Regions from separate parts of the Streptomyces sp. NPDC008150 genome, predicted to be linked through region 4. Evidence: riboswitches for the same ligand, from Rfam matches in the RefSeq annotation. Region 4 holds a riboswitch; each other region holds the start of a gene.
The links. Region 4 has a riboswitch for cyclic di-AMP ahead of ACFZA0_RS11720 (peptidoglycan DD-metalloendopeptidase family protein). Riboswitches for the same ligand answer to the same signal wherever they lie in the genome.

Region 1 (2,190 bases), on a different contig from region 4:
GTGCTTGGCGTTCGACTCCAGGTAGTCGGCGAGGATCGCGTCCCGCTCGACCCCGACCGCCAGCAGGGTCACCGCGACGGACAGGCCCGCGCGGTCCTTGCCCGCCGCGCAGTGCATCAGCACCGGCACGCTGTCCTCGGCGATCGCGCGCAGCACCCGGGAGTGCTCGGCCGTGCGGGTCGTCACGATCTCGCGGTAGGACGCGATCATGCGGTTCTCCGCCTTGCCGTCGCCCAGCAGCGAGCGGAGCTGGTCGACGTCGCCCTCGCGGATCATCTTCCAGAACCCGGAGCCGTCCGCCGGGTCGCTCAGCGGCAGGTTCACGTTGCGCACGCCCGGCAGCTCGACGTCCGGGCCCTCCAGGCGGCGGTCGGCCTCGTTGCGGAAGTCGAAGATCGTGTGCAGCCCCAGGGAGCCGAGGAACACCGCGTCCTCCCCGGTCGCGTGCGCCAGGTGACCGCTGCGGAACAGCACGCCGCGGCGCACCGTGCGTCCGTCCGTGGTGGGCAGTCCGCCCACGTCGCGGAAGTTGCGGACGCCTGTCAGCTCGGGTTCGGTCGACGGCACTCGCTGCGTCACGGGGACTCCCTCCATACGGCCCCGGCGGCGCGGCTCCACGTGTCGCCGACGGTGGCGCTCCGACCCTACGACACGGCCCGCCGCCCGCGGGACGGCCCGATTTCCGCACCGGTGCGCGACATCGCCGATGTGTCCGCAATGGTGCATTCGCCCCGAATGAGGCGCAGATAAAGAGGGGTTCACCGGGTCCTGGTGAGGAGCGTCATATTCGTGACCGTCCGTGGCGGGTTCCGCTCTCGGAATTCCGTTGAGTTCCGCGGCAATTGGAAATGCCGCATCCGGCGAAATTGCACACAGGGTCACCGGAATTCCGGGCAAAGGATCAAGAAAGGGCCATGGCGGACAAGGTCGTGCTTGTTTCCGTACGTTCGGTTCGCCTACGTTCACCTCCGATCCGGACGGACGCCCAATCCTGCCGCCGCCCGGAACTCCACACACCCACCCGTGCACGGCAGGAGCGGGGGACCCACAGGCACGACCGCCTGTTCCGGTTCCCGGAACGGCTCGGGGTGAAGCCGCTCTCTCGCGGCCGGGCATCTCCAGCCCGAACCCGACAGCTCGCCCCGCAGGCGCCGGAGAGGAAACAGCCATGCCCGCACAGGGTAAGCACCGCCGTTCGAAGGCCCAGCGCCTCACCCGCACCATCGCCGTCGCCGGCACCACCGGCGGCATGGCGCTCGCCCTGCCGCTGATCGGCGCCGCCGGAGCGCACGCGGCGACGCAGCAGAGCGCCCCCGCGCAGCAGTCCGCCGCGCACGGCGCCACGACCTACACGGTGAAGTCCGGCGACTGGCTCGCGCGGATCGCCGAGCAGCACCACGTCGACGGCGGCTGGAAGAAGCTCTACCAGGACAACCGCGCGGCCGTCGGCTCCGACCCATCGCTGATCCACGCCGGCCTGAAGCTCACGCTCGGCACCGGTTCCGCGACGGCGGGCGCCTCCACCACGGCGACGACCTCCTCGTCGACGGAGTCCAACTCCGCGGCCCAGAAGGCCACTTCCGGCTCGTCCGACGCCACCGCGGCCACGACCTCCACCGACTCCGGCGCGCATGCCGACTCGGCCTCCACGTCCACGGGCTACACCCTCCCCGTGACCGGAGCCACCATCGGCACCGGCTACCACGTCGCCGGCAGCATGTGGTCCAGCGGCTACCACACCGGTGTCGACTTCGTCGTCCCGACCGGCACCAGCGTCAAGGCCATCGCGGCCGGCACGGTCGTCTCCGCCGGCTACGACGGCGCGTACGGCAACGAGGTCGTCATCAAGCACGCCGACGGCAAGTACTCCCAGTACGCCCACATGTCGCAGCTCTCCGTCTCCACGGGGCAGACCGTGACCGAGGGGCAGCAGATCGGCCTGTCGGGCGCCACGGGCAACGTGACCGGCCCGCACATGCACTTCGAGATCCGGACCACGCCGTACTACGGCTCGGACGTCGACCCGGTCGCCTACCTGAGCGAGCACGGGGTCACCGTCGGCTGACGCCGCCGCGGACCGCAGAGGGCCGGACCCCGATCCCGGGGTCCGGCCCTCGGTGCGTCCGCCTTAAGGCAGTGCCCGCGAAGTGTTCGTCCCCGGTGCGCAAATCGTCGCTTCAACGCCCTTGG
Region 2 (2,190 bases), on a different contig from region 4:
CGACGACGGCGATCTCGCGACGGCACTCGGGGCACAACCTGCGACGTGACGACATACGTGCCAGTGTGCCCCCGCCCGCCGACAACGCCCCCGAGCCGCTCCCGGACGCGCCCTCGGGGGACGGCCGGGGGCGGGTACCGCTCCACTCCCCCGGCCGCGGAAACGACGAGAGGGCCCGTGCTCAGCATTGCTGCTGTTCACGGACCCTCTCGGTCGTGTGGCGGCGCCAGGATTCGAACCTGGGAAGGCTGAGCCGGCAGATTTACAGTCCCCCCAGCAGGGCAGTCCAGGGAGCACGCTGACCTGCACAGGTGCGGGAGCACCCGTCAGTCTGGGCTCAAGCCGTCCACGTCTCGTCCACCGTGCGTGCCTCAACGGCCAGAGTTTTACGCTTCAGGCAGGGGCGCTCCCCAGGCCCGCTCCGTGAGGTCGCCCCAGACTCCGGGGGCAACAGTGCGGGGGTCGACCGCTTCGCTGGGCGCTGTGCGCTCGTAGGTCCCATCAGGCTGCTGCTCGGACCTGTCGTAGTTCTTGACCCAGAAGACGCGTCGGATGAACCTGCCTGGTTCGTCTCCAGCCGGCGCGTCCAGGCGAAGCACCGCGTAGCCAACACGTCGGCCACTACCGGTCCACGGGACCGGGCGCCTACGGGTTGAAACGAACAGCTCAACGGTTTGTCTGACGTAGTCGAACCGATCGATGTCTTCGGTCCACACGATGCCGTCCTCGTACTCAAGAGCTCTGGGGGTCTCGCCCATCGTTCCTCCCGCAGCGTTGGAGCCGGAGTCACAGTGTGGTCGCACCAACCTGGGCGACCATCTACTTCAGGCCCTGCGCACGGCACGGCAATTCCCATCAACTCCGGGCGACCCAGGATGTGGCTGGACACTTAGGTCTAGCTAGCCGCGGCCCTCATGGGTTGACGGCCATCGTTGGCCACCCTCGCGTGCCCCGAGGACGGCCTAGCGCTCCAGGTATCGCAATCGCGCGCAGCGTGTGCCAATTCCGGACTGTGTCGAACGTGAACTCGGTTGCGACTGCTAGGATTTGGGGTGACATCGGGCTCCGTCTTGGAGATGGAGCAGCCTGCGCAGCCGCCGAATCCTGCCGCTGTATGGGTCTACGTGACTTGACAAGCGGACCGGCAGGAGCGGAAGACCCAAGCACGGCGAGAGATCATTTAGCGTCTCTCTTGGGGTGAAGCCGCCTCCGGGCGGCCGGGCTTCTTCGCCAGCCCGAACCCGACAGGTCATCTTTCGCAGGCGGTGGCGAAAGGCGTTCAGTGTCCCAGAAGGTTGATGTGCCCGCTGCAGGCATGGGTGGTCACCCTGTGCACCTCTTTCACTACACCACGGAAGAGGGTCAGGCTGGAATCTTGAGGAGTCAGCTCCTACTCCCATCCCTCCGCAGCACCAACCCGAAAGACGCCCGGTACGGTGACGGGCAGTACTTGACTGACATCACCCCCGGCAGCCTCGCAGGGAGCCACCTGTCCCACGCCCTGGTCAGGATGCCCTTCGCAGCAGCACGGTTCACGCACTTCGTCCAGATCGACACCTCCGGGCTGACGGTAAACTTGGGACGGGCCCATGTATATGTGGTACTCGGAACCGAACCTCTCGATCTGAACGGGCGGATCAAGGACTGGGGAATGAACTAGATGCGCTACCTGAAGGTGGTTTGGCACCACAACTCCCCCGACGATCCCGTAACCATCTGGAGCGAAATCGGCGAGGACGGCTATGAAAGCCGCAAGGTCGAAAAATTCGCAGATGGGCGCCTTGGATACGCCGATACCGATAGGGCGAAAGAGGGTAGCGAATTGGGAGAATTCCCAATCCCCGACCCAAACGTCATCGCCCAGCAGCGAGAATTTACGCCTGAAATCATTACCGCCAAGGCGTTCGAGAAAAAATGGAACGCGGCTACATCTGTCACCAAAAGACGCCCCCTGGGCAGAAAAGACACTGGAATTCGACTTACGGCAAAAGGGGGAAAAAAGCGGACTCTCGGAATTCATAAAACAGCATCCGGATGGTCCGTCGTTACGGCGCAAAAGCATCGAACTATCGCCGTACTCGCCTCCCGAAAGGAAGCATTGCGGCGGGCGTATGAGATTCTGAACTCGACGAACGCTGATCCAGGCGACCCCATCCGCGCAAATAGGGCAAAAAAGAGCGCGAAAATGGC
Region 3 (2,190 bases), on a different contig from region 4:
CCGGCGTGCGCATGTCGCGCCCGCGCCAGGGCACCGAGGAGACGGTCGAGGCCATCGACGCGGCGGCCGTCCGCGCGTTCTACGAGAAGCACGTGCGCCCCGCCACGGCCACCGCCGTCGTCGTCGGCGACCTCACGGGCGTCGACCTCGACGCGCTGCTCGGCGACACCCTCGGCGAGTGGACCGGCTCCACGGCCGAACCGCTGCCCGTGGCACCGATCACCGCCGACGACACCGGCCGTGTGGTCATCGTCGACCGGCCCGGCGCCGTCCAGACGCAGCTCCTCATCGGGCGCACCGGCCCGGACCGGCACGAGAGCGTGTGGCCGGCCCAGGTGCTCGGCACGTACTGCCTCGGCGGCACCCTCACCTCCCGCCTGGACCGCGTGCTGCGCGAGGAGAAGGGCTACACGTACGGCGTGCGGGCGTTCGGCCAGGTGCTGCGCTCCGCGCCGCCCGCGCCCGGCGGTCCGACGGGCGCCGCGATGCTCGCCATCAGCGGTTCCGTCGACACCCCCAACACGGGCCCGGCACTGGACGACCTGTTCAAGGTGCTGCGCACGCTGGCCGCCGAGGGTCTCACCGACGCCGAGCGGGACGTCGCCGTGCAGAACCTGGTGGGCGTGGCCCCGCTCAAGTACGAGACGGCGGCGGCCGTGGCGGGCACGCTGGCCGACCAGGTCGAGCAGTACCTGCCCGACGACTACCAGGCGACCCTGTACCGCCAACTCGCCGGTACGGGAACGGTGGAGGCCACCGCCGCGGTCGTCAACGCGTTCCCGGTGGACCGGCTGGTGACGGTCCTCGTCGGCGACGCCGCCCAGATCAAGGAGCCCGTCGAGGCGCTCAACATCGGCCCGGTGACGGTCGTTTCGGCGGAATAGCCCCCGGTCCGGACTCCGGCGGGGCGCGGCCCGGCCGGAGTTCGGGCGGCAGGCGCGCGAGGTGCCCCGGTGACGCGAGCGTCACCGGGGTTTCCTTATGCCCGAATTGGCAGAGAGTCGGCCCGTCTGGACTGTGGCATGCGCTACAAAAGCCCCGTTCGGTTTGAGGATGGAAAGTTGTCCCGATTAGCGTCGGCGCGGCTGTCCGTCAGAGCAGTGCGCCGCGACCGCGGCACCGGACAGTCATCGCCGAGTCCCCGTACGGCGCGAGCCAGGGGAGCCGGGGACCCGCGCGTGTGCGAACACGCAGTCCCTGGGGTGAATCGGTCGACCGCGCGCACGCCGTGCGGAAGTCCGTAGGAGACCTTCCTGCTCCGAACCCGTCAGCTAACCCGGTAGGCGAGAGGGAAGGAAAGGACCGCCCATCACCATGGCGTTCACCCACGCCACCGGGAAGCACCGCCGTACGAGCCGCGTCAGACGCGGCAGCGCCCGCATGGCGGGCGTCGCGGCCCTCGCCACGACAGGCGTCGTCGGCACCCTCGCCGCCCCGGCACTCGCAGCAGAACCCTCCGCCGGCCCGACCGGACTCCTCCCCATCGTCACCCTCGGCAGCTCGCTCGCCGACCAGGTCGACGCGCAGGCCGCCGCCCAGCGGCAGGCCGCGGAGGAGAAGGTGGCCGAGGCGGCGGCCCGCAAGGAGGCGGCCGCCCGCGCGGAACAGGCGCACGCCGCCAAGGTCCGCGCGGCCCGCGCCGCCGAGCGCAAGCGCCTGAACACCTACGTCCTGCCGATCACCGGCTCGTACGTCTCCACCGGCTACCGGACCGGCGGCTCCCTGTGGTCCTCCGGCGCGCACACCGGCGTCGACTTCCACGCCGCGAGCGGCACCTCCGTGCACGCGGTGGGCTCGGGCACCGTCGTCCAGACCGGCTGGGGCGGCGCCTACGGCAACCAGATCGTCATCCGCATGAGCGACGGCATGTACACGCAGTACGGGCACCTGTCGTCCATCGGGGTGTCGGTCGGCCAGAAGGTCACCCCCGGCGACGTGATCGGCCTGTCCGGCGCGACCGGCAACACCACCGGACCCCACCTCCACTTCGAGGCGCGCACCACCGCCGAGTACGGCTCCGACGTCGACCCGGTGGGCTACCTCCGCTCGCACGGCCTGGACGTCTGACCGCACCGCCGGGCGGTCCCCCTCCGAACACCGGTTCCGTTTCCCCGTGCCCCGGCGCATCGCGCCGGGGCATTCGGTGTTTCACGGTCACGCTGTCCAAAAAATATCCATGGATTCCGACCC
Region 4 (2,190 bases):
GGGGTGCCTGCTACGACTACCTCACGCCGACCAATTTCACGGCCGTCCCGTTCTTCACCGCCGCCCCGCTGATCGCGGCGGCGATCCTCTCCCGGCGGGGCACCGTCCTCGTCGGTGTCGCCGGTCTCCTGGTCGTGGCGCTGTTCCGGGCGGAGCTGGACACCGTCGACCGGGTCGACGCGATCACCGAGGTGATCACCGTGGTCACGGTGTCCGTCCTCGCCGTCGTCATCAACCTCGTCGTGCGGCGCAGCGACGAACGCCTCGCCTCCGCGCGGGAGATCGCCGAGGCGGCCCAGCGCGCCGTGCTGCCGCAGCCCGCCCACCGGATCGGCGGGCTGGACATCGCGGCCCTGTACGAGGCGGCGCAGGCGGACGCGTTCATCGGCGGCGACCTCTACGCGGTGCAGGACAGCCCGTACGGGGTGCGGCTCGTCGTCGGGGACGTGCGGGGCAAGGGGATGAGCGCGGTGGCGGCGGTCGCCGTGGTCATCGGATCGTTCCGGGAGGCCGCCGAGCAGGAGGCCACGCTCCAGGCGGTCGCCCAGCGGCTGGAGCGCGCGCTGGCCCGCGAGGGCACCCGGCGCAACGGCCTCGACGCCTTCGAGGGATTCACCACCGCGGTCCTCGCCGAGATCCCGCACGGCCTCGACGTCGTCCGCCTCGTCAGCCGCGGGCACCCGCCGCCGCTGCTGCTGGACGCGGACGGCGCGGTCACCACCCTGCTCGTGCGCGAGCCGTCGCTGCCGCTGGGGATGGGCGACCTGGGGATGTGGCCGGACCGCGTGGAGGAGTCGGACTTCCCGAGCGGGGCGACCCTGCTCTTCTACACCGACGGCCTGTCCGAGGCGCGCGACGCCCGGGGCCGCTTCTTCGACCCCGCGCGTCGCCTTTCGGGGCGCCCCTTCGACGACGCCGACCAGTTGGTCGCGACGGTCGCCGCCGAGGTGCGGCGCTACTCCGGGGGCGGCACCGCGGACGACATGGCGCTCCTCGCGGTCCGCCGGCCCTGACAGCCACCCGCACGGACGTTGTCACCGAGCGTGCCCGGACGGCAGCCCAGCGCATAACGACTGACACACCGTCAGATGAGAGAGGTCGCGCGGGGGCCGGTCAACTCGCCCGGATTGGACCACCGGTGGCCGGTTGTGTCCGGCGGAGAAGCGTTAATGATCAAGGAGAACGGCTTGGAAACCATGCCTCCTGTCTATTAACGTTCGATAACGCAGCGCGGTCGTCCCAGCCGTCACAAGAGGCGGCTCCGTGCGCACGCGCCGAATCCCGCGAGGGAACCGGGGAACCACCAACTTGGGGTGAATCGAGCGTATGTGGCCGTGCTCCGCACGGGACGTATACGCGCGTAGGAGACCTTCTGCTCCGAACCCGTCAGCTAACCCGGTAGGCGAGACGGAAGGAAAGGAGCACGCCCGAGTGGCGTCGAACAGGCCTGCCCCCTACGCGCCTCAGGTACCGGAGCCCCGGTTCCCCGAGACCGGGACCCTCGCCCGCGGCGACGGCGCCGACGAGGCCCCCTGGGGAGAGTGGAATCCCACCGAGGAGTCCATTCGCCCCGTCGTCCGGGGCAAGCACCGCGTGGGCAAGCAGCGCGGCGGCGGACTCGCCCGCAGCTCCACCGTCCTCGGTGTCGGTGTCATCGCGGCCGTCGGCGCGGGCGGCATGGCCAGCGCGCAGCCCGGCAAGCCGCCGGTCTCCATATCCGTGCCCCACCTGCCGTCCGTCGGCGCGCTGATCGACGACGTCGAGCCGGGCGCCGACGCCCCGGAGGGCTCCGCGACCGCGCTCAGCACGGTCGGCGTCAGCACCGCCGACGCCGAGCAGGGCGCCTCCGACGCCGGTGAGGCACTGCGCGCCCGCATCCTCGCGCAGGCCGAGAAGCAGCAGGACCTGGCGGACAGCAAGGTCCAGGCCGAGGCCACCAAGGCCGCCGCCAAGCAGGTCGCCGCCGTCGCCGCGAAGGCGGCCAAGGAGGCCGAGGCGAAGGCCACCGCGGCGAAGGAGAAGGCGGAGGCGGAGGCCAAGAAGAAGGCCGAGGCCGAGCGCCTGGCCGAACTGGCCAAGCAGTACACGCTGCCCACCTCCTCGTACACGCTCACGTCGCGGTTCGGCGAGGCCGGCTCGCTCTGGTCCTCCGGCTACCACACGGGCCTCGACTTCGCGGCCCCCACGGGC

Region 1: another riboswitch for cyclic di-AMP. It lies ahead of ACFZA0_RS24285 (peptidoglycan DD-metalloendopeptidase family protein); the one in region 4 lies ahead of ACFZA0_RS11720 (peptidoglycan DD-metalloendopeptidase family protein).
Region 2: another riboswitch for cyclic di-AMP. It lies ahead of ACFZA0_RS22150 (HYD1 signature containing ADP-ribosyltransferase family protein); the one in region 4 lies ahead of ACFZA0_RS11720 (peptidoglycan DD-metalloendopeptidase family protein).
Region 3: another riboswitch for cyclic di-AMP. It lies ahead of ACFZA0_RS27150 (peptidoglycan DD-metalloendopeptidase family protein); the one in region 4 lies ahead of ACFZA0_RS11720 (peptidoglycan DD-metalloendopeptidase family protein).

Annotation. Positions count from the first base shown of each region.
Region 1 is NZ_JBIBHJ010000010.1:185,137-187,326, forward strand. Features, by position in the region: gene ACFZA0_RS24280 (tyrosine-protein phosphatase) at 1-579, opposite strand, end outside; cyclic di-AMP (ydaO/yuaA leader) riboswitch at 1,005-1,166, shown strand; gene ACFZA0_RS24285 (peptidoglycan DD-metalloendopeptidase family protein) at 1,169-2,065, shown strand.
Region 2 is NZ_JBIBHJ010000009.1:38,963-41,152, reverse strand. Features, by position in the region: gene ACFZA0_RS22160 (hypothetical protein) at 1-55, opposite strand, end outside; gene ACFZA0_RS22155 (DUF6009 family protein) at 387-758, opposite strand; cyclic di-AMP (ydaO/yuaA leader) riboswitch at 1,086-1,280, shown strand; gene ACFZA0_RS22150 (HYD1 signature containing ADP-ribosyltransferase family protein) at 1,316-1,660, shown strand; gene ACFZA0_RS22145 (DUF6881 domain-containing protein) at 1,661-2,190, shown strand, end outside.
Region 3 is NZ_JBIBHJ010000012.1:187,870-190,059, reverse strand. Features, by position in the region: gene ACFZA0_RS27155 (insulinase family protein) at 1-884, shown strand, start outside; cyclic di-AMP (ydaO/yuaA leader) riboswitch at 1,122-1,301, shown strand; gene ACFZA0_RS27150 (peptidoglycan DD-metalloendopeptidase family protein) at 1,315-2,067, shown strand.
Region 4 is NZ_JBIBHJ010000003.1:528,802-530,991, forward strand. Features, by position in the region: gene ACFZA0_RS11715 (SpoIIE family protein phosphatase) at 1-1,013, shown strand, start outside; cyclic di-AMP (ydaO/yuaA leader) riboswitch at 1,263-1,420, shown strand; gene ACFZA0_RS11720 (peptidoglycan DD-metalloendopeptidase family protein) at 1,432-2,190, shown strand, end outside.